3 regions of the Bacillus paramycoides genome follow, and region 3 is predicted to be linked to each of the others. Evidence: riboswitches for the same ligand, from Rfam matches in the RefSeq annotation. Region 3 holds a riboswitch; each other region holds the start of a gene.
The links. A riboswitch is a leader RNA that binds a small molecule or an ion and turns the genes downstream of it on or off. The one in region 3 is predicted to bind S-adenosylmethionine.
Positions count from the first base shown of each region.

Region 1 (6,252 bases), 1.8 Mb from region 3:
GTTCCATCTGGTGGCGGTCAATGGGCCGTGCAAGCACCAATTATGATTCCTGCTGGCGCTGAACTTGGTGTACCTGCAGCAAAAACAGCAATGGCAATTGCGTGGGGCGATGCTTGGACAAATTTAATTCAACCTTTCTGGGCATTACCCGCATTAGCGATAGCTGGTTTAGGTGCTCGTGACATTATGGGATTTTGCGTTGTTAACTTACTATATGCAGGATTTATCATTAGTCTATGTTTCTTATTTATTTAAACGAAAAGCTAGTTTTATACTAGCTTTCTTACATAATAAATTATTTATTTCCCATGCAATTTATCACATTCTCCCACTCTATCTCCGTAAGATGTAATGCCTCAAATGCAAAAAAATCTCCACATACTTGTTCAATTAAATGTGGATTTTTCTTAAGGAAATTCCATTGTAACGCTTTAGGGAGAAAATACGCTTCATACTCTTTACTTCCTCTTACTAACTCATCCACTTCTCTTTCACAAATTCCTCTTATTAAATAATCATTTCTTAATTGAATCTGTATTTGTTGAAACGTTTCACTACATTTCTTCAATTGGATTAAGCAATTAATATATGTACGAAAAAGTTTATTATCATAATTACAACAATTTATAATACGTTTCATTTCATTCATAACGTACGAGCCTTTTCTTCTCTTCATTAAATACAAGGACGGGATCAAATTGTTCTTTATATAAATTAAGTACCGTAACTGAATGATCTGTTTCTTGTAACCCTTTTTGCACATGCTTTAAAATCGCTGCGTTAAAACTTGAAGGACTAGGATGAGCGTATACAATTAATACATTCACTACAAAACAACTCCCTCTATAAGTTAAAGTTTCCCCTTCTTTAACATCTGCTCTACAATTTGCATGTTTTTCGAACTTTGTAATAAACGATTTAATACGGTAAGTAACTCTTCCTTTTCTAAATCTTTCAGTTTCTCTTTCACTGTACTCTCACCAGCACCTTGAATATCATAAACAACTGCCGCCATATGCTTACAATAGTTTTCATATGGACATTCGCAGCTACTTTCTGTAAAGTCTTCAAGATCAATAATCACTTCATAGTTTCCTGCATTTCCAGTAACGAAAGCAAATATTTTCTTGCCTTGTATTTCAACATCATCTACATGTCCTTCTTCATAATATTCATACCCTTGATCCATAATGTACTTAGGAATCCATTTTGTTATATCATGTAATAAGTAAGCGTACATAATAGCACCTCTTCCTTTAATTCCCTTTTGACTTCCACAACCCCTGCATGTTATTCTAATAACTGTCAAATAGCAAGCCTATATGACAAAACGACTGACACCTATTCGGCGAAGGTGTCTCTTTTCATTTGCAGCCGATATGAATTGCCTCTTTCAGGCATATTCAATCTTTGACACTACACACTCAACACCATTCCCTGTATCAGGCTGCTTAAGCAGTCTTTTACTCTACATACTTCAAAAAAAAGAGAGCTTAGCTCCCTTTTCTCGCCTTATAAAATACCCCTTTTTCAGTATAGAGATATTCATCAGCTAATGTGATTTTCCCATCCAGTTTCAGTTCATCTAATAGTCTTGATAAATAAAATTGATGTAACATCTTTTTCGTGAATTTTCCTTCATGATGCGAAACGATATGTTCTTGAATATCTAACAATGATATTGGCTTATCTTGCTCTATCATATATTCATAAACTGTACTACGCAGTTTTACGTATTTTTCGAGTGTCACAGTACTTCGCAACCCCTTTCTTCTTAATATAAATTTTCGTAATCGGTTTTTTTGCAATAAAAAAACCTCTCCGATAAGAAGAAGTTACGTATATATCTTCGTCTTATCTCCCAGAACAAATTTGTTCTGCTGGAATTAGCACCTGCATCGCGGTTGCTGGGTTTCATCGGGCCAGTCCCTCCACCTCTCTGGATAAGAAAATATTCACTTAATTCTTACTATACGTAATTTCATTTTAATTGTCAAACAAATATAACAAATTATATTTTGCTTCTTACTGTTCATACTATACATATATGAACATGCAAGGAGGATTATGAAATGCACGAAAATGCTCGCGGATATGTACAAGATTCTTTTCAATCATTACAAGAAGCAAAACATTGTTTAGAAGCAGCACTACAAACTGTTGAAAAAGACTTTAATCGCGCACGTATTGAACAATCTCTTTATGCGATCGAACAAGCTATTCAACGCTGTGATTACACCGTTCACATTTTAGAACAAGATTGAAAAAACTTCCCATCATAAGGTGGGAAGTTTTTTCAAATGGCATACTTCATAATTATTGCCGTTATGATTAAAAAATATACAGAATTAGCAATTTCTAAAACCCCTACTTTTATAATAGAAATCTTTTTACCGTACAACATAATTGCTCGAATGACACTCGGTATAAAAATAAGGGAGCACCAGGGATTAATAGCAAATACAATGATTGTTAATAGAATATGATAACCCCATGATATAAGGCGATACTTCGGATTATTTTTCTCGCGTATCATCGTTTTCACATAAAACGTACTTCCTAAAAAATATAAAAATGAAATAAGCGCAATAAATAATGCTGTTTTATCTATAAGTTTCATTGAAAAATAATAACTAACTAAACCACCAATACAGAAAACAATAATTGCACTGATGTCATTTAGTAATGCTCTTTCATTTTTTTGACGAGCGTAATACATATTTACTATAAATAATGGGATCATGAATACTACGAATAAAAGAATGCGCCATTCATATAATAGAGAAATCATCCCAAATATAAATGCGATGATAAAATATACAATTGCAGCATGTAAATACTTTTTTTTTCGTCTTTGCTTTATGTACGTAAGAAATGGATACGTAGCTAAATAGATAAAGAACCAAGCTAAAAACAACGGAACATGATACATAGTAGGTTTCCCAAGTATGACACTTAATAGAAATGGTATAACGAGCATAGCCCATGCACCGTGTTGCTTCGGAATAACTAACTTCATTAACTATACACCTCCTCTTCGAAAACATTTCTCACCTACTATTATACAAATAATCTTATATAATAACGGAAGTATATTGGATCAATTTTTTGACAATAAAAAATGCTCCTTACAATATGTAAGAAGCATGAAAGAGGCAAACGAATATGTAAGTCGCGACCCTACCTTATATGAGTATGCTTTTCTATGCCATGTTATGCTTATCTAATATGCCATATTTCTTTTTGAATCTCGTAAGAATCGTAATCCAAGACGTACTAAATAATAGTAAGAAAATAACATTTGAAATCGCATGGCTCAAATCGAAATAAAAACTTGCGATATAATACGAAATAACAGCTTCCCACGTTGCCTCACGTATAAACCCGAGAAGCCCCCATAAGTTCATAATCCAGCCAAATAAAAATCCAACAAACAATCCGTATAGAAGTCTTCCCCATAGCTTTTTCATTAAAAATGTATTACGTAATAATCCAGCTATAAAACCAATCATGCCCCAAGAAAACATTTGCCACGGCGTCCACGGACCTTGTCCTAAAAAAATGTTAGATACGATGGCCGCTGTTGCCCCGATCATAAAACCAGTTTCACTCCCAAACACAATCGCAGAAACGATAATGACAAAAGAAGTCGGCTGTACACTTGGTAAAAGAGAAAATGGTACGCGGCTAACTGCTGCAATTGCTGCTAACACAGCAACGAGAACAATTTCACGTGAAACAAACGCCTTTCTTTCAAAACGAATATAGAACGGTAACATAATAACAACTAATAAAAACAAACTACTTAACATGTAATAACCGTCCATGATAAGTGTCGTAAAGAGTAATGTGCCTATTATTACTGCAAAAATACATATTATGAATGCAACATATCGTTTGGACACGCTTCGTACACATCCTCCCACGTTAATGCATATGGCAACTCTTTTCGAATGAATCGATTAATAGATGTTGTATAAAAGAAGTTACCACTAAAAAATTCTTTCGGTGCATCATTCATAATAACTGCTCCGTCAAATAACATCATACATTGATCAACGTATTTCGCTGCAAACTCAATATCATGCGTTGCCATTACAATTGTTGTACCTTCTTTTTGCAACTTCCTAAATAGCTCTCCTACTCGTTCTTTCTTCCATGGATCTAATCCCTTTGTCGGTTCATCAAGTAATAATAAAGTCGGCTTTGATAATAACGTTGTACATAACGCGAGTAATTGTTGTTCTCCCCCGCTACAATCATGCGGGTGGCGTTCTTTAAGCGAATATAACCAAAATTGTTTTAGCACATCTTCTGCTATTTCTTTTCCTCGTTCTCCGTATAATTCACGTGCACGTTCATACACCTCATCCCACACTGTATCAAATGTAAAATGATAATATGGATGCTGCGATACATACCCAATACTTTTAAATCGTTCTTTCGAATCAATTTTATGTATCACTTTCCCATTCCACTTTACTTTCCCTCTTCTCGCTTTTTGCAATCCAGCTAAAAGCGTTAACAGTGTAGACTTACCTGTACCATTTTTCCCAACGAGAGCTGCCCATTTTCCTTTTTCAATCGATACAGTTAAATCTCGTAAAATAAGTGGACTATTTTTTTCATATTGGAACGAAATATGCTCTGCACTTAAAATAACTTCGTGCTTTTCACTTTGTGCTATTGGCTCATTCACATATGATATCTCTGAAAAATTATTCAGTTTCATTTGCGCTTCTCGCACTGTAAAGGGAATATCTTTTGCATTCCACTCTAAAAACAATCTTGGAATTTGCGGAATAAATGGACGGAATTTTTCTACTTCCCACATGTTCGCGATAACCGTTTTAGGATTTCCATCATACACGATTTGACCATTATTCATACAAATAACGCGCGTAGCAAGTGGGATCACTTCATCTAAACGATGTTCACTTAACACAATCGTAATGCCAAGTTCTTCGTTAATACGTTTTAACAATCCTAAAAACTCTTTCGCAGCAATGGGATCTAACTGCGCCGTCGGTTCATCTAATAATAATAATTTCGGCTGCATAACTAATACCGCAGCTAAATTGACAAGCTGCTTTTGCCCGCCAGATAACGTATGAACAGATTGGTGCAATAAATCTTGAAATCCTAAGAAGCTAATAAGCTCTGCTATTCGTTTTTGAATAATATGTGATGGTAATCCGATATTTTCTAAAGAAAATGCTAATTCTTGAATGACCGTATCCATTACGAGCTGATTTTCTGGATTTTGAAATACCATGCCAATTTCTTGTGCAGATAATAAATCAGGTACTTCCTCTAATAAAACATCATCATAAAAAATTTCTCCTGAGCGTGTACCAATTGGAAGTAATTCCTTTTTAAAATGTTTTAATAAAGTCGTCTTCCCGGATCCTGATCCGCCGGCAAGTGTAATAAACTCTCCTTTTTGAATAGAAAGAGAAATATGCTGTAACGCATATTCGTTTTCATCAGCATATACAAATGATAAATTGTTTATTTCTGCATGCGCCACCATATCCATTCCCTTCCTTCCATTATAATTGGTAGACTAATAAACATCATAAATACACCAAACATCACTCCATCGTATTGCTGAAATAGAATAGATTCGACTTTCGGATATATGATTAACTTTCCTCCGCCATACGTACTACATATAATAGCAATTATAAATAGAATCGTTAAATAACTGAGTGTGTACCAGTCGCGTCTTTCCATTCTATACCGAATATATGTCGTACGCTTCGTTACACCAAACCCACGCGCTTGCATAGAATCAGCTGTTTGCAATGCATCTTCTAACGAACAAATTAATAATACTTGCAGCAACTGCATACCATTTTTCACCCGTTCCACTATGGAACCTGCATCTACTTGTACACCTTTTGTCTTTTGGACGAGTGTTATTTTCTGTAATCGCCTCATAAATAAAGGAACAAACCTCACTGTAATCATCGTTAACAATGCTACTTTCGGTGAAATTCTAGAAAACAAATATAAAAATTTATGACTTGAAATAATATCATTATACGAAGCAAACGTAAACATAATCGCAACTAGTAATAATCCCATTACTACTCCAAACATAATCGCCTCAAGCTTAATGCGGCTATCACCTAACCAAAATAACGTAGTTCGACCTCTATGTGTTAATAACGAATTAAATAAAATGACCATAAAAAAGAAAACAATTGTGCTCGGTAACATCTTTCTTATCTTTTCGCTATTCCCTTG
Region 1 covers NZ_CP152427.1:3,193,068-3,199,319, forward strand. The annotation lists gene AAG068_RS16395 (short-chain fatty acid transporter) at 1-255, shown strand, start outside; gene AAG068_RS16400 (group-specific protein) at 296-649, opposite strand; partial or broken gene AAG068_RS16405 (NAD(P)H-dependent oxidoreductase) at 660-827, opposite strand; gene AAG068_RS16410 (SWIM zinc finger family protein) at 851-1,240, opposite strand; gene AAG068_RS16415 (hypothetical protein) at 1,494-1,751, opposite strand; SAM riboswitch class I at 1,852-1,950, opposite strand; gene AAG068_RS16420 (hypothetical protein) at 2,073-2,264, shown strand; gene AAG068_RS16425 (YwiC-like family protein) at 2,297-3,019, opposite strand; gene AAG068_RS16430 (ECF transporter S component) at 3,204-3,905, opposite strand; gene AAG068_RS16435 (ABC transporter ATP-binding protein) at 3,878-5,539, opposite strand; gene AAG068_RS16440 (energy-coupling factor transporter transmembrane component T) at 5,512-6,252, opposite strand, start outside.
Region 1: linked by a shared signal. The riboswitch ahead of AAG068_RS16415 (hypothetical protein) and the one ahead of AAG068_RS07165 (YezD family protein) in region 3 are both predicted to bind S-adenosylmethionine.

Region 2 (6,252 bases), 1.2 Mb from region 3:
GAAGTGAAACATCTAATGCAGAAATTGGTTCATCCAGGATTAATACTTCTGGCTCACATAATAACGCCCTTGCAATAGCGATCCGTTGACGTTGTCCTCCGCTAAATTCGTGTGGGTATCGATCAATATATTGCCTATCTAATCCAACACGTTCTAGCGCATCACCTGCCACCTTATCTTTCAATTCTTTATCACCTAAACCGAATGAAATATATCCTTCTGTTACGCTATCGCGTACTTTCCAGCGCGGATTTAATGCAGCTGTTGAATCTTGAAAAATGAATTGTACTTTCTGCAAGAAATCTCGCTTATGAGCTGACTTCAACTTGTGAACAACTTGACCGTTATAATCAATTTGACCAGACGTTGGGCTCTCGATCCCAGCTATGAGCTTACCAAGTGTTGTCTTTCCTGAACCACTTTCTCCAATAATTCCAAGCGTCGTTCCTTTCGGGATAGAAAGTGATATATCTTTTAGCGCTATGATTTCTTTCTTTTTACTTCCATACGTTTTCGTTACTTGCTTTACAGTAATTAAATCTGTCGTCATGAAGCATTCACCTTCTCTTTTGATTTTGCTTCGTTATGCTCAAGAATATGCTGCCAGCAATGTGAGCTATGCTCCCCAGAATATGTTGTTCTCTCTGGAAAACGATGAATACATTCTTTGATTGCTACCGGGCAACGATTGACAAAAGGACAACCAAAGCTATTTAGCGTTTCAATTGATGGTGTTGTTCCCTCAATAGCCCTAAGTACCTTTTCGGAATCATCCATATTCGGAATAGCTTGCAATAAACTTTTCGTATATGGGTGCTTAGGTGAACCTATCACTTCTTGTATCGTCCCTTTTTCAACAACACGTCCCCCGTACATCACAACTACTCGATCTGCTACTTCATGTACAAGTGCCAAATCGTGTGTAATTAATAAAATACTCGTATTTTGTTTTTCTTTTCGCTCTTTTAATAACCCCATAATTTGCTTTTGAATCGTTACATCTAATGCAGTTGTAGGCTCATCTGCAATAACGAGCTTTGGATGACAAGCAAACGCAATTGCTAAACAAATACGTTGTCTCATACCTCCGCTTAATTGATGTGGGTACTGTTCAAAACGTTTCTCTGCTTCATGTATCCCTAAATCCGTTAATAAATTAATCGCAATTTCTTTTGCTTCTCTTTTCGACTTTTTCTCATGTTGCAAAATCACCTCTGTAATTTGCCTTCCTACTTTCATCGTCGGATTTAAAGCGGACAGAGGGTCTTGAAAGATAAACGAAATGTCTTTCCCTCGAATTTGATTCCATTCTGATTCTTGTAAATTCGTTAATCCTTGAGAGTGGAAAGAGATGCTCCCGTCATCGATGTGAATAGATTCTTGATTTAATCCGACAATAGATTGTGCTGTAACACTTTTTCCTGAACCACTTTCTCCTACAAGTGCAACGATTTCACCTTCGTTAATAGAAAAGGAAACATGCTTCACAATTGCTTGCTTACTATTCTCTTTTTCAACGGCCAATGTTACGTTTTCTAAAGATAAGAGCTGTCCCATGTCTTTTCTCCTTTCGATTCCGTTTGACGATTTTTGGATCAATTGCATCTTGCAAACCATCACCAATTGCATTAAATGCGAACATAATGAGCGCAATCATCAGCGATGGGAAGAAAAGTTGCCACCATTCCCCACTTAATAGTGTCCCGAGCGCATCATTCGTCATCGTCCCCCAGCTCGCTGCTGGTGATTGTACCCCGAGTCCGATAAAACTTAAAAATGATTCTGAGAAAATAGCTGCGGGAATTGTAAATGATAAATTTACGATAATAATGCCTGTTAAGTTCGGAATGATATGTCCGTATATAATCTTCATATGCGATGTACCCAATCGCTCTGCTGCAATAACAAATTCTCTTTGCTTTAAAGATAAGACTTGCGCCCTAACGAGACGTGCCATACCAATCCACCCTGTTAATGCAAGAGCAATAATAATTGTAAAAAGTCCTGGTTTCATAATGATTAGTAGTAAAATAACAATTAATAAATATGGAATACCGTATAATACTTCAATCCCTCGTACAATCCACTCATCAATTAACGTTCCAAGGCGATTACGCCCTCTCACATATCCACTAAATCCCCCAATCAGTACACCAAGTCCTATATCAAGAACAGCCGCTATTAATCCAACTACTAATGAAATTTTCCCACCAGCCCAAGTACGTGCCCAAATATCCCGACCTAAATCATCTGTTCCGAACCAATGCTCACTACTAGGAGGTAAATTTGTCGCCTCTTTTACTTGTTCACTCGCGGTAAAAGGGGTTAAACTTTCACCGATAAGAGAGAAAATAATAATGAGTAATAATGTCAACGCTCCTAGAACTGCGATCGGATTTGATACAAACTTACGAAACACTTCTTTTTTTCGGCTAATCGTTTGCTGCTCTTTATTTATCGTTAATTCTTTTTTCTCTTCATTCGTTAATAGCTGTTTATTGATTTCATAAGCTCCCATTTAAATGCCCCCCTCCTTACGTAATAGAACGAATACGCGGATCAACAATACGGTGAATAATATCTGTAATGAAAATACAAGAAATTAATAATGCACTATAGAAAATTGTTGTTCCCATAATTACTGGATAATCTCGGTTAAAAATACTATCTACAAAATATTTTCCGAGACCGGGAATCGCAAAGATCTTTTCAATAATGAAAGTTCCTGTTAAAAGCCCAGCCATTAACGGTCCAACAAACGTTAGTACTGGAACAATTGCATTTCGAAGAGCATGCCTTATAATAATCTTCTTAATTGGTATACCTTTCGCTCTCGCTAGCTTAATATAATCACTCTGCAAAACTTCAATCATATTAGAGCGAACAAATCTTGTAATAACCGCGATTGGCCCTAATGCTAATGCGAATGACGGTAATACCGTATGTTCAAATGTGCCCCAAGACGCTACTGGTAAAAGTTCAAATTGTATAGCAAATACTTGTATAAATAATGGTGCTAAAATAAAACTTGGAATAGATATGCCGAGAATCGCAAGTAAACTCACACTATAATCAATTACTCTCCCGTGATAGAGAGCAGCAAATGTACCCGCTGCAATTCCGACTAACAATGAAATAACAAGTGCTTGTAAGCCGATGATTGCTGATGGACCAAATCCTGTCGTTATAATTTCTGATACACCTTGCCCCGTCGATTGAACAGATTCACCAAAATCAAAATGAACTACGCCGTCTAAATAAGCAACATATTGATTCCATAGCGGTTCATCAAGGTGATACTTTGCCCTCATGTTCTGCACAACTTCCGCCGGAAAGATCTTTGCATCCGATGAAAATGGATCCCCCGGAATAATGTGCATAATCAAAAATGTTACTGTTGTAATAATCCATAGTGTAAACACCATAACTGATAGTTTTTTAACAACATACACTCCAATAACCTCCTAAACTCATAAATTTACTTTGTTTTATTAACGTATCTTTCCCATTACTCCCTTTCCTCTTCTTAAAACACAAAAAGCCTTGATCTTAAAAAATAAGATCAAGGCTTAATAAACGAAGGCCCATCACTTATCTTTCAAGACTTGCTTGCTGGAATTAGCACGGTGTTCCTGTTACAGAACCCGCTGCTGAGGTGTCATAGGGCCAGTCCCTCTACCTCTCTGGATAAGTAAATTGCTATATTATTATTTGGTTCAAATTGTATATTTCGAATTATAATTCTGAAAAAATGAAAAGTCAATCAAATTGGATATATTTAGAAAAATCAGTTTTCTGTTATATTAGTTATTGAAATTACAATCTTTCACTTATAATAAAAAGAAATTGTATTAAAGGAGTTATAAAATGGATCCCTTACTTCTTGCTACTATAGGATTACCATTAACAATCGTTATACTTGTCATCATCGGCTTCTATAAACTCTTTATTAAAAAGAAACGTATCACTTCTTTTTATACTCCATTCGATAATATTACCGGACAAAAAATCTCTGCATTTCACGAAGAACAGAATGTATTAGTATCTGAGGATGAAGACGGAGATGGTAAGAAGAAAAAATAACCTTGCGCGTACGCAAGGTTATTTTTTCGTTTCTGCTTGAAAACGTTTATAGTATGTCGATGCTGTTGCAAAGTTAATTTCTATATCACGAATCAATGATGAGTCTTCTTCTTTAGCTAACTTCTGTAATTTTTTCATTGCTTGTTCCGATTCATTCAAGAAACCAGCGTATACCTCATGTTCTTGCTCTTTCGACTTTGGAACACGAATTTCTTTACGTATATTATCAATATCTTCTAACATGCTAGTCGTTACCTTTTGCACATCTTCTTTATATGTAGCATTCGTTATTTCCTTACCGCCCTTTTCTTTTGCCACTTCAAATAACTGTAGTGCTTTATTAATTTCTTTATTCATTTTCATATCGTATTTTTCATGTACTGCACGGTATTCTTTCATCTCTTCTGTTTGCTCAGTAGATTGCTCTACCTTTTCTTTCGGTTCTTTCGTATCTTTATTTCCATTACATCCTGCTAGAAGGATCATACTTCCCATTACAGCAATACCCAAAACCTTCTTCATCTCTTCTTCTCCTTTTATCTACAGCTACTACTCATTATAGTTTCTTTTATCTCCACTTGTTATTATACCGAGAACATCCTACTTTTTACACTTAAGACGCTACCTTAATATACATGCCTACATTTTTGTCACAGTATCGTCACTTTATGCAAATAACTTTTGCATCACCTTACAAAGCTGTATGAGTTATTTCAAAGAAATGAAAAAAGAGCTGATTCAAAAATATTTGAATCAGCTCTTTTTTATAAGTTAAGCCTCTAAATTTTGTCTTTGTTGCAGTTCAAACTGCTTTTCACTTCTTCTGGCCATAAACAAATAACATAACACAGCACCCATTTCACAAAGAGCTATTACAACACCCATCGGTAATGCGGTGTTGCTTCCGCCAATACCCACTAACGGTGCAACAAGCGCTCCTGAAATGAACTGTAATAATCCTAATAAGGCCGACGCTGTTCCTGCGGCTTGTTTCTGATTTCTCATCGCTAACGAGAACCCAGTTGTTGATACAACCCCGACACTTGATACGACAAGGAATAACGAGCATAAAACACCAATTAAACCTATTCCTAGTAAGATTGTCAGTAGTAAAGATAAACCACCAATAGCTGCGATAATAATACCAGCAACAAATAATGTCTTCTCATTCACTTTCCCTGCTAAACGACCCGTTACCTGACTAGCAATAATAATACCAATACCGTTGATTGCAAAGAATAAACTAAATTGCTGTGGTGATGCTCCGTATATGTTCTGTAGCACAAATGGTGAGCCCGAAATGTATGCAAACATTGCCGCCGTTACTAGCCCTTGAGACAATGCATATCCCATAAACAGACGATCCTTTAATAGTTTTCCGTACGTCGCCAACGTCCCTGACAATCCACCTGTTTCTCTCTCTTCAGGAGGTAATGTTTCACGTAATACGAAAGTAGCTGATATTAACATGAATACACTAATTGCTCCAAGAACAATGAAGACACCGCGCCATGTTGTAAACTGTAGCAATTGTCCTCCAATAATCGGTGCCAAAATAGGCGCTGCTCCGTTTACTAACATGAGTAGCGAGAAAAACTTCGTCATTTCAGAACCCGAATACATGTCACGTACCATTGCACGTGATATAACAATCCCAGCCGATCCTGAAGCTCCTTGTAAGAAGCGCAATAACACTAAAGTCCAAATAGATGGTGCAATAGCACAAAGTAAAGAAGAAGCAACATAAATAATAAGAGCAATAATAAGAGGTTTGCGCCTTCCGTAAATATCACTAATTGAACCGACAAATAATTGCCCTACTGAAAGCCCAAGTAAACAAGCTGTCAATGTAAGCTGCGCCAGGGATGCACCTGTCTGTAAATCATCCGTTAATTTCGGTAACGAAGGCAAATACATATCGATAGATAACGGCCCAATTGCCGTAAGTGTCCCTAGTACAAGAATCATCCATAACCTATTTGTCTTTACAGGTTTATATATTTCTTGATTAACTCCATTCACTTTTTCTGTTCACCCTTTCCTATACATAATGAATCGTAACAATTATAGTTACAACATAAACATACGTCAAGTATAGCGCATTTTCCTGTTTTATACTGTAAAAAAAAAGCGATAAAATTTCTATCGCTTTACTTTTTCAAATTGCTA
Region 2 covers NZ_CP152427.1:181,355-187,606, reverse strand. The annotation lists gene AAG068_RS01080 (ABC transporter ATP-binding protein) at 1-550, opposite strand, end outside; gene AAG068_RS01075 (ABC transporter ATP-binding protein) at 547-1,557, opposite strand; gene AAG068_RS01070 (ABC transporter permease) at 1,514-2,518, opposite strand; gene AAG068_RS01065 (ABC transporter permease) at 2,535-3,452, opposite strand; SAM riboswitch class I at 3,589-3,694, opposite strand; gene AAG068_RS01060 (DUF3951 domain-containing protein) at 3,868-4,083, shown strand; gene AAG068_RS01055 (hypothetical protein) at 4,102-4,605, opposite strand; gene AAG068_RS01050 (multidrug effflux MFS transporter) at 4,855-6,105, opposite strand; gene AAG068_RS01045 (DUF3981 domain-containing protein) at 6,234-6,252, opposite strand, start outside.
Region 2: linked by a shared signal. The riboswitch ahead of AAG068_RS01065 (ABC transporter permease) and the one ahead of AAG068_RS07165 (YezD family protein) in region 3 are both predicted to bind S-adenosylmethionine.

Region 3 (6,252 bases):
CAGTAAACCAAACTACGAAACTATGATGCCTATTTTTTACTCTTCTCTCATCTTTTGAAACAGATGCTGTATGCCAAGTAATATTTGTGTCCATCTCATTCTCTCCCTATTCAGTTACTACTTCTTTTTTCAAACCTTTAATTAGTACTTCCACTACTTCTTTACGACTAAATGTACTTGGCGGAACCTCACCGTTTCTTAATAATTCTCTTACTTTCGTACCCGATAAAATGACATGATCTTCTTTTCCGTGCGGGCATGTTTTCGTCGAAGCCATCGCTTCACATTTCGTGCAGTAAAAACTATGTTCAAAAAATAGCGGTGTAATCCCTAATTCTTCTACTGTAAAGTTTGTAAAAATTTCTTGCGCTTCATAAGTACCGTAATAATCTCCTACCCCTGCATGATCGCGCCCTACAATAAAGTGGGTACATCCAAAATTCTTTCTGACTAGTGCATGAAATATCGCTTCCCTCGGTCCTGCGTAACGCATTGCTGCAGGAAATACACCTAAAAAAACACGATCTTTCGGATAATAGTTTTGAAGTAACACTTCATAGCTTTCCATTCTTACATCAGCAGGAATATCGTCCGACTTCGTTTCCCCAACGAGCGGATTTAAAAAGAGACCATCTACAATTTCAAGAGCAGATTTTTGAATATATTCATGGGCACGATGTACCGGATTTCTCGTTTGGAATCCGACTACTGTTTTCCAACCACGTTTTTTAAATTCTTCTCTCGTTTCAATTGGATCTAAATGATAAGAAGGAAATGGATTACTTTCAAAACGTTTCGTAAGAATAATAGCTCCTCCGACGTAAACGTTCGGTCGTTCATATAATTTTTTCACTCCTGGATGAGCCTCATCCGTCGTTTTATACACTAGTAACGCTTCTTTTTCCTTATCAGGCGCAAAAATATCTTCTATTTGAATGACACCATATACGTTTCCATCGTTAACAAGTTTTACTTTCTCTCCAGCTATTAGACTCTCTGCTACTTCTTCTGTTACTGGTAATGTAATTGGTATACTCCAAACGCTCCCATTAGCTAAACGAAGCGTTTCTACGACCGAATTATAATCTTTCTTCCCTAAAAAACCAGTAAGCGGGCTATATCCCCCTGTCGCTAATAGCTCTAAATCACTTAACGCAATGTTGTCTAGTTGAATTTCTTTTTCAATTTGTGATATGTCATATGTCTCGTCTATAAGATTTACTAATTCGTTTCTTGTACTCATTTTCTATATCCTCTCTTAGCTTTATTTTCAAATTCATCTTATTGGTAATGTAGACCACATTCAGTTTTCACTTTCCCGGCCCATCTACCATCTCTCGAATCGCCACCCTCACCTACAGGTAACGTACACTTCTCACACCCAATACTTGGATATCCAACATCATGCAGCGGGTTATACGGCAATCTATGTTTGTATACATATCGCCATACCTCTTTCCATGTCCAATGAATGAGTGGACAAACTTTAATAGATTGAAAGCGATGATCTTGATTTATAAACTTTGTATGCTTACGCGTTTCTGATTGTTCCCTCCTTAAACCCGATATCCACGCTTTTTCCGCTGCTAATGATTTTTCTAACGGTAAAATTTTTCTAATCTTACAACAAAGATTCGGATTACTTTCCCATAATTTCTCACCATGCAACTTCGCTTGTTCATCAAGCGTAAGTTCCGGTTGTTTTTCTATAATATTTAATGAAGGAAATCGCCTCCGCACTTTTTGAATTAATTCATACGTTTCTTGAAAATGAACATTTGTATCTAAAAATACAACTTTAGCAGATGGATTTACTTGGTTTATAAGATGCAGCAATACCATACCTTCCACTCCGAAGCTACATGCGTATACAATTTCACCTTCATATTCTTTATAAGCCCAACTTAAAACAGATAGCGCGCCTTTCGTTTCATCTTCTTCTGAAAATGAAACATTATTTTCTTCCCACGTTTCATAAGTCAACATGTTCTTTCCCCCTGTAAAAGCAAAAAGACGGTTTTAACCTAATCAAAATAGGTTAAAACCGCCTCTAGTTTTTCTAGTCAGCGCTTTTTACTTTAAACGTACCTTTTCACTTTTCTCTAATTGAATGACTTTTCCATCTTGCACAACAATTGTAATTGAACCATATTTCATATCAGCAAGCATCGCTTCAATTTTCTCAGATACTTCCTCAAAATGTTCCCGTACGCTCACGCGAACAGCCCCCCTTTTTATTCATAAAAAAAATCTTTCCCATTTCGAAAAGACTGTTCGGTAATATATTTTACCTTATCTTTCAAAATGGATTCCATTTTGCTGGATTTAGCACCTTGCTTTCTATAAGCAGGTTGCCGAGCTTCGTCGGGCCAGTTCCCTCCGCTTCTCTTGATAAGCTTTGTATTTGTATTTTATCACAATTCTGATTTTTTTCAATCCTAGTTTTCCGATATATTTTAATTATTTTATTTTATAAAAAAGGAATTGCCCCTCCGAACAACTCCTTTTTCCTCATTTAAACAAGTTCTTTAATACGTATGCGATCGTTCCCAATAATATTTTCATATGTTTCGCGCTCTACAACAATTTGTGATGTACCACCTTTCGCGAAGACGACAGCTGGTCTACGAATCCGATTATAATTATTCGCCATCGAGTACCCGTATGCCCCTGTACAAGAAATTGCTAGTAAATCCGCAGAGGCAACTTTCGGTAGATTAATATCCCAAATTAACATATCTCCACTCTCACAGCATTTCCCTGCAATCGAAACAACTTCCTCATTCTCATCGTTCCCTCGATTCGCTAACATCGCTTCATAACGAGCGTTATATAAAGCAGGTCTTAAATTATCAGTCATCCCACCATCCACTGATACATATTTCCGAATACCAGGAATGTCTTTCACAGATCCAACTGTATAAAGTGTCGTTCCGGCATCACCTACAATACTACGGCCTGGTTCAACCCATATTTCTGGCAAGGGATAGTTACATACTGTAAATTGCTCTCTCACTGCACTTGTTACAGCTCGCACATACGTCTCAAGAGTTAATGGCGTATCTGACTCTGTATAGCGTATTCCGAATCCTCCGCCCACATTTAGCACTTTTACTACATAGTTTGTTCGCTCTCTCACTTCTTCTAAAAATTGACGAAGAACTTCAATCGCTCGCACAAAGCCGGCCGTTTCAAATATTTGTGATCCGATATGTGAATGAATTCCTAACACGTTATAATTTGATTTTTGTAAAGCAAGCTCAATTGCTTGCATCGCTTGACCATTTGACACGCCAAATCCAAATTTTGAATCATCTTGACCTGTTGTAATATATTCATGTGTGTGCGCCTCTACCCCGGGCGTTACACGAATTAATATGTTCACAAATTTCCCATGTTGCACTGCTAAATCATGCAAAATTTCTAATTCTAAGAAGTTATCTACGACAAAACAACCAATATTCGCCTGAAGAGCCATCACAATTTCTTCATCTGTTTTGTTATTGCCGTGAAAATGAATGCGCGATGCCGGAAATCCTGCTTGTAGTGCAGTATATAATTCCCCTCCAGAAACAACATCTAATGACATATTCTCTTCACGAGCTACTCGGCACATCTCCATGCACAAGAACGCCTTGCTTGCATATGCTACTTGATAAGAGAAACCACTTTCTTTAAAAGCACGATGAAACGCGCGACACTTTCCTCGAATTGACTCTTCATCGTATACATAAAGTGGTGTTCCATATTGTTTTGCTAGCTGCGTCGTATCGCACCCTCCAATTTCTAAGTGTCCTTGCCCATTGATTCGGCTTGTGCCGTGTAAATACATTTGAATTCCTCCCTTATTTCCTCTAAAACTCATAACCCCAATCTTCTATTCATTGCAGCACGCTTTTAGATAGACAAAAAACGCGCGGAACAATGTTCACACGCGTTTCTTATTAGGAAAAATATATATTGAAAAAATAAACGAGTTGTTATCTCCTCAAAATAAGAAACCGCATCAACATCTCCAAATAGCTCTCCATAAAATAAATCTTATGACAGTACTACATTTATTCAATGCAGTCCCAATATATGAATAAGATGGTTATTCTTATATTTCGGCAATAGTCCCTTTCAACCTATGATCACAGATTCCATTAAATCTCCCATAGCTTACTCTTTCCTATCGCGGCCTCTACCTTTGAGAGTAGATGAGGTAAGTCTATTTAATTTTCAAACATCTAATTGTTGCTATTAACAATACCAAAGGACCATTTTATTTGTCAAATAATTTTTTATATTGTTTTTTTACAGTTTAGTTTTGTATCGTTTGGTAAGCGCTTTACTAAAACCTTTGTCACTTCCCATTCGCCTTCTTCGTTATTAAATGTAATCGTTACCTTCTCAAATGGTGGAGCAATTTTCCCGGCAACACGTTCATACTTCGTTACTTCAATAACTGCTTGAAATAAATATGTACCGCTATACACTTTTTTCAAACTAATAATTTTCGGGCATTGATAAGGCTTCAAGCTCCCATATTGTTTTTCAATCGCTTTATTTATTTTCGGAAATAAGACAGAATAAAGGGCATCTTCCATAAGAGGTGCATCATATTGGGCTACCGACACACTCGGTGAAGCAAAAAGTATAACACTACTACATACTATAAAATACAATAACTTTCGCATTATAACCTCCTTACACGATTCTTTCTGCGCACGACAATAATCATACATAGAAACTCCGTTTTATTGTCTCCTACTGCCCTTTTTCTACTCAATTATTATAAAAAAGCCCACAACTCTCTTTTATTTTCGTATAATGATACTCATAGTATAATAAACATAATAACAAAGGACTGTTCGTATATATAAAATGAGGCGCTAATCAAATCGACTCACAAGAACTGTCATGCTTTTTAGGAGAGGAGTATATTATGCTACAACGTCTGTTTCCAAAACTGCGATTTGCACTCGTTGCAGTCGTTTTATTATGGATAAAAACATATATTGTGTACAAGCTAGCATTTGATATTAAAATTGATAATTTCTTTGAAGAATTTATGCTTTTTATTAATCCACTAGCTGCGTTACTTTTATTTTTCGGTTTTGCTTTATTTGCATCTAAACACCGAAACCGCATTATAGTTGGAATTAGTTTTATACTATCGTTCATTTTATTTGGAAATGCAATGTTTTATGGGTTTTATAACGATTTCGTTACGTTCCCAGTATTATTTCAAACAAATAATATGGCTGATTTAGGGACGAGTATAAAAGAACTCTTTACGTATAAAACATTACTGTTATTCGCAGATGCGATAATCTTAATGTTTCTTTCGCGTAAATTCCCAGCATTTTGCGACAAGACGCCACTTTCTCGCTCTGAGAAGAGAACTTTCTTTAGCGGTGTAACAGCTCTATTAGCACTACAAATTGTTGTTTCCGTTATTTATAAACCACAAATGTTCTCACGCTCGTTTGACCGTCAAACTGTCGTGAAAAATTTAGGTTTATACACATATCATCTATTTGATATTACACTTCAATCTAAATCTTCAGCTGAACGTGTATTTGCAAGTGGGGACGGGTTCTCTGAAATTAAAAACTATACAGATTCAAAAGATAAGCAAGTTGATAAAAATTTATTTGGAGCTGCAAAAGGTAAAAATGTTATTTTAATTTCAATGGAATCTACACAAAGTTTTGTTATTAATAAAAAAATAAATGGAAAAGAAATTACCCCATTTTTAAACGAATTTATTAAAGATAGTTTTTATTTCGATAATTTCTATCATCAAACAGGACAAGGTAAAACTTCTGATGCTGAATTTATCGTTGAAAATTCACTTTATCCGTTAGATCGCGGTTCTGTATTCTTTACTCACGCAACAAATGAATATACAGCTACACCAGAACAATTAAAAAAATACGGATATTCTTCTGCTGTCTTCCATTCAAACGATAAAGCGTTTTGGAATCGTGATGTAATGTATCCTGCACTTGGATATGATCGTTACTTTAATTTGAATGATTACGTAGGCACAGAACAAATGTCTGTCGGTTGGGGATTAAAAGATAAAGAGTTCTTTGAACAATCTATTCCAAAGCTAAAATCTTTACCACAGCCGTTCTATACAAAGTTCATTACTTTAACAAACCATTTTCCATTTCTTCTAAATCCAGAAGATCAATATGTTGATGAGTTTAATTCAGAAAGTGGTGTTGTAAACCGTTACTTCCCAACGGTTCGTTATACAGA
Region 3 covers NZ_CP152427.1:1,372,622-1,378,873, reverse strand. The annotation lists gene cysC (adenylyl-sulfate kinase) at 1-94, opposite strand, end outside; gene sat (sulfate adenylyltransferase) at 107-1,243, opposite strand; gene AAG068_RS07170 (phosphoadenylyl-sulfate reductase) at 1,282-1,986, opposite strand; gene AAG068_RS07165 (YezD family protein) at 2,074-2,217, opposite strand; SAM riboswitch class I at 2,290-2,398, opposite strand; gene lysA (diaminopimelate decarboxylase) at 2,516-3,832, opposite strand; lysine riboswitch at 4,013-4,194, opposite strand; gene AAG068_RS07155 (DUF3888 domain-containing protein) at 4,284-4,679, opposite strand; gene AAG068_RS07150 (LTA synthase family protein) at 4,928-6,252, shown strand, end outside.